One region of the Streptomyces sp. NPDC031379 genome, then DNA from elsewhere that is predicted to be linked to it. Evidence: riboswitches for the same ligand, from Rfam matches in the RefSeq annotation. Region 1 holds a riboswitch; the other holds the start of a gene.
What was found. Region 1 has a riboswitch for glycine ahead of gcvP (aminomethyl-transferring glycine dehydrogenase). Riboswitches for the same ligand answer to the same signal wherever they lie in the genome.

Region 1 (2,444 bases):
CCGGGGGCCCACGGACGATCCGGCGGTCGTCCAGGAGGCGGCCGCGCGGCTGCTGGACTCCGTGGACACCACGGGCGGGGTGCGGCTGCTCGGTGTGGGGGTCACCGGACTCGCCGACTACACCCAGGAGGACCTGTTCGCGCAGGCGGCGGGTGAGCGGGCCGCCGCCGGGGAGGCGCCGCCGGAGGAGGGCGCGCCGCCCGAGGCCGTGGAGCGGGACCCGGAGCCCGCCGAGCGGCAGTGGCGGGCCGGGCAGGACGTGCGGCACGCTGAGTGGGGACCCGGGTGGGTGCAGGGGAGCGGGGTGGGGCGGGTCACCGTGCGGTTCGAGACGCCGCAGTCCTTGCCGGGGCGGGTGCGGACGTTTCTCGTCGACGATCCTGCGCTGGAGCCGGCGGAGCCGTTGCCCTTGGTGGCGGATCTCGCCCGCCCACCCGTCCGACTCGGTCCGCCGAGTGCCGACTGACGCGCGGCTCCGCCCCGGACCTCGAGTCGGATTCGGTGGAGGCGGGGCGGTGCAGGGGTTTGTCAGGGGCTCGGTCGGTCGAGCGGTGGCTGACACGCGGCTCCGCCCCGGACCCGAGGTGGTTCGGTGGGTGCGGGGCGGTCCGGCGGGGGTGGGTCAGGATTCCTCCGTGCCTGCCAGTCTGCCGAAGTCGTGGTCGGGGAACGGGGGAGGCGGGGCGAGGTCGAGGCCGTAGTGGTGATAGAGCTGGAGTTCCTGCTCGGGGGAGAGGTGGCGGCCCACGCCGAAGTCGGGGGCGTCCTTGATGAGGGCACGGTCGAAGGGGACCCGGAGGGCGCCGTCGATCAGTTCGCTCGGCTCCAGCGGGACGAAGGCGTCCCGGGAGAACAGGCCGGTACGTATGGCCGCCCACTCGGGCACGCCGGTCGCGTCGTCGAGATACACCTCGTCGATGGTGCCGATCTTGGTGCCAGTGCGGTCGAACGCCTTGCGGCCGATCAGGTTGCGCGGATCGATGTCGGTCTGCACGGTCCCTCTCCCTCCACGTGGTCGCAACTCATCCGTAAGCACTACAAAAGAGCACAATCAGGGAGGCGGCCACTCGAAGGCTCAGGCGTTGACCTCGCTGGTAGGCTGACAGCGGCTGCTGACCCCATGCGGGAGAGTCCTCCGATCATCTCGGAGGCGCCGAAGGAGCAAATCCTCCCCGGAATCTCTCAGGCACACGTACCGCACGGACGAGGTCACTCTGGAAAGCAGAGCGGGTGTCGACGGCGTCCGCTCTCACCGACGGTGAAAGCCGGGTCCCTCGGGCGCCCGGTGAAGCTCTCAGGTTGAGATGACAGAGGGGGAGGCCGTCGGGGTATCCGTACCGGGGTGCCCCTCGAAGGTCGCGTCAGACCAGGAGGCCTCCGCAATGACCGCCCATCGCACTCCGCTCTCCGAACTCGAGCAGGGCATCCCCTTCGAGCAGCGCCACATCGGACCCGACCAGGAAGCGCGGGCCAAGATGCTCGCGCACATCGGCTACGGCTCCCTCGACGAGCTGACCGCCGCCGCCGTCCCGGACGTGATCAAGAACGCCGACGCCCTGGACCTGCCGGGCGCCCGCACCGAGGCAGAGGTGCTCGCCGAGCTGCGCTCGCTCGCCGATCGCAACCAGGTTCTCGGTTCCATGATCGGGCTGGGGTACTACGGGACGTTCACCCCGCCGGTCATCCTGCGCAACGTCATGGAGAACCCGGCCTGGTACACGGCCTACACGCCGTACCAGCCGGAGATCTCCCAGGGCCGCCTGGAGGCCCTGCTGAACTTCCAGACCGTGGTCGCCGAGCTGACCGGACTGCCCACCTCCGGTGCCTCCCTGCTGGACGAGGGCACGGCCGCCGCCGAGGCGATGGCGCTGTCCCGGCGCATGGGCAAGAACAAGAAGGGCCTGTTCCTGGTCGACGCGGACGCGCTGCCGCAGACCATCGCCGTCATCGAGACCCGCGCCGAACCGACCGGCGTGGAGGTCGTCGTCGCCGACCTCAGCGACGGCATCCCGGCCGAGATCGCCGCACGCGAGATCAACGGCGTGCTGATCCAGTACCCGGGCGCCTCCGGTGCCGTACGGGACATCAAGCCGGTCATCGACCAGGCGCACGAGCTGGGCGCCCTCGTCACCGTCGCCGCCGACCTGCTCGCACTGACCCTGCTGACCTCGCCGGGCGAGCTGGGCGCGGACATCGCCGTCGGCACCACCCAGCGCTTCGGCGTGCCGATGGGCTTCGGCGGGCCGCACGCCGGCTACATGGCGGTGCAGGAGAAGTTCGCGCGCAGCCTGCCCGGCCGGCTCGTGGGTGTCTCCGTCGACGCCGACGGCCACAAGGCCTACCGGCTCGCGCTGCAGACGCGTGAGCAGCACATCCGCCGTGAGAAGGCCACCAGCAACATCTGTACCGCGCAGGTGCTGCTCGCCGTGATGGCCGGCATGTAC
Region 2 (2,444 bases), on a different contig from region 1:
CGAGACGCCGTCCTCGGCGGCCGACAGCCACTCGTGCTCCTTGCTGTAGCGCAGCTGCTGGGGGTTGCTCATGGCCTGAATTCTCCTGTACGCGCGGGAGTGCTGGTGAAGGGGGGACTGCTGAAGCTGCTCGTGAGCAGGGGGGAATGTGCGCAGGGTCACGTCGTCGGGACGTACCGCGCCCAGTGTCTACTTCTGGCGCTTGTAGAACGGCAGTGCCACGACCTCGTACGGCTCGTGGCTGCCCCGGATGTCCACGCCGACGCCCTCGGTGCCGGGCGCCGCGTGCGCCGCGTCGACGTAGGCGATGGCGATCGGCTTGCCCAGGGTGGGGGAGGGGGCGCCGGAGGTGACCTCGCCGATCACCGCGCCGCCCGCGACGACGGCGTACCCGGCGCGCGGGACGCGACGGCCCTCGGCGACCAGGCCCACGAGCACCCGCGGCGGGTTCTGCTCGGCCCGCGAGGCGGCCTCGGTGAGCGCCTCGCGCCCCACGAAGTCGCCCTCCTTCTCGAACTTGACCACCCGGCCGAGCCCGGCGTCGAAGGGGGTGAGCGAGGTGGTCAGCTCGTGCCCGTACAGCGGCATGCCCGCCTCCAGGCGCAGCGTGTCCCGGCAGGACAGGCCGCACGGGACCAGGCCGACGCCCTCGCCCGCCTCGGTCAGCGCCTGCCACAGCTGCACGGCGTGCTCCGGCTTGACGAACAGCTCGAAGCCGTCCTCGCCGGTGTAGCCGGTACGGGCGATCAGCGCGGGCACACCGGCGACGGTGCCGGGCAGGCCGGCGTAGTACTTCAGGCCGTCCAGGTCGGCGTCGGTGAGGGACTTCAGGATGCCGGGGGACTCCGGGCCCTGCACGGCGATCAGCGCGTAGGCGTCGCGGTCGTCGCGGACCTCGGCGTCGAAGCCCTCCGCCCGCTCGGTCAGCGCGTCCAGCACCACCTGGGCGTTGGAGGCGTTGGCCACGACCATGTACTCGGTCTCGGCCAGGCGGTAGACGATCAGGTCGTCCAGGATGCCGCCGTCGGCCTGGCAGATCATGGTGTAGCGGGCGCGGCCGACGCCGACGGAGGCGATGTTGCCGACCAGCGCGAAGTTCAGGAGGGCGGCCGCCCCGGCGCCGGTGACGGTGATCTCGCCCATGTGCGAGAGGTCGAAGAGACCGGCCCTGGTCCGCACCGCGAGGTGCTCGTCGCGCTCGGAGCCGTAGCGCAGGGGCATGTCCCAGCCGGCGAAGTCGGTCATCGTCGCACCGAGCGAGCGATGCAGCGCGTCCAGCGCGGTGTGGCGCAGCTCAGTGGGTTCGGTACTGCTCATCGGTCGGTCGTCTCCCAAGGCACACGGACGGGGCGAGGAACGTTCCTCCCCATCTGTCATCGGAACCTGAGAGGTTCGCCACGACCGCCACAGGGACGATCACGGCTTGCACCTTGGGTGGAGCCACTGTCACAGCGACCCGCTTTTCAGATGTGCCTCGCCCGCGCGGTAACGGGGCCTGAGAGATTCAAGGGAGGGACTTGCTCCTTCGGCGCCCCAGTGACCTGGGGACTCTCCCGCGCGGATTCAAGCGGCCGGTATGCAGTTGGCGGGCACATCATTGCACGCCGGGCCCCCGCCCGTCAGGGTCCGCTTCTGTAACCGACCTGTGGCAGTACGCGCACCGAACCGCCGACCCTCCGCCATTACCTTCTCTTTACACACAGCGGGCATGGGTATGACCGAGCCCACAGGGGAGGACGATCACGGTGAAGAGGACCACGGCGTACGCCGCCGCACCCGCCACCACGACCGGCGTCGCGGTGCCGAAGCAGCCCTCCGCCTCCGCCCGCGAGCGCTGCGCGGAGCGCCCCGCCCCGGTCGTCCGCGATCTGCGCGACCGGGCCGGCCGCAGCCCCCGCGCCCTGGTCTTCGACCCCCGTGACGTCGTCGTGGTCACCGGCCTGCCGGGCAGCGGCAAGTCCACGCTGATGCACCGCGCGGTCTCCGGCCGGCGCATCGACTCCCAGGACGCCCGCGACCGCTTCGCGGCACGTGTGCCCCGCGGCCTGCCGTACGCCCTCTACCGCCCCCTGGTCCGCCTCGCCCACTACACCGGACTGCGCCGCGCGCTGCGCACCGAGGAGGGCGTCGTCGTGCACGACTGCGGCACCCAGACCTGGGTGCGCGCCTGGCTCGCCCGCGAGGCCCGCCGCCGCGGCGGCACCCTGCATCTGCTGCTGCTCGACGTCACACCCGAGACCGCCCGCGCGGGGCAGCGCGAGCGCGGCCGGGGCGTCTCCCGCTACGCCTTCCGCCGCCACCGCCGTACGACCGCCCGGCTGCTCGGCGCGGTCGAGCGGGGCGAACTGCCCGCGGGCTGCGGCTCGGCGGTCCTGCTGGACCGGGCCGCGGCGGACACCCTGCGCCGCATGGCCTTCTCCAGCTGATCCCCGTGGGCACTGTCG

Region 2: another riboswitch for glycine. It lies ahead of gcvT (glycine cleavage system aminomethyltransferase GcvT); the one in region 1 lies ahead of gcvP (aminomethyl-transferring glycine dehydrogenase).

What each region holds. Positions count from the first base shown of each region.
Region 1 is NZ_JBVIIT010000006.1:10,062-12,505, forward strand. It holds gene ACZ5CW_RS10280 (DNA polymerase IV) at 1-466, shown strand, start outside; gene ACZ5CW_RS10285 (PRC-barrel domain-containing protein) at 623-994, opposite strand; glycine riboswitch at 1,114-1,208, shown strand; gene gcvP (aminomethyl-transferring glycine dehydrogenase) at 1,383-2,444, shown strand, end outside.
Region 2 is NZ_JBVIIT010000028.1:50,946-53,389, forward strand. It holds gene gcvH (glycine cleavage system protein GcvH) at 1-72, opposite strand, end outside; gene gcvT (glycine cleavage system aminomethyltransferase GcvT) at 190-1,317, opposite strand; glycine riboswitch at 1,361-1,473, opposite strand; glycine riboswitch at 1,474-1,566, opposite strand; gene ACZ5CW_RS33705 (AAA family ATPase) at 1,746-2,426, shown strand.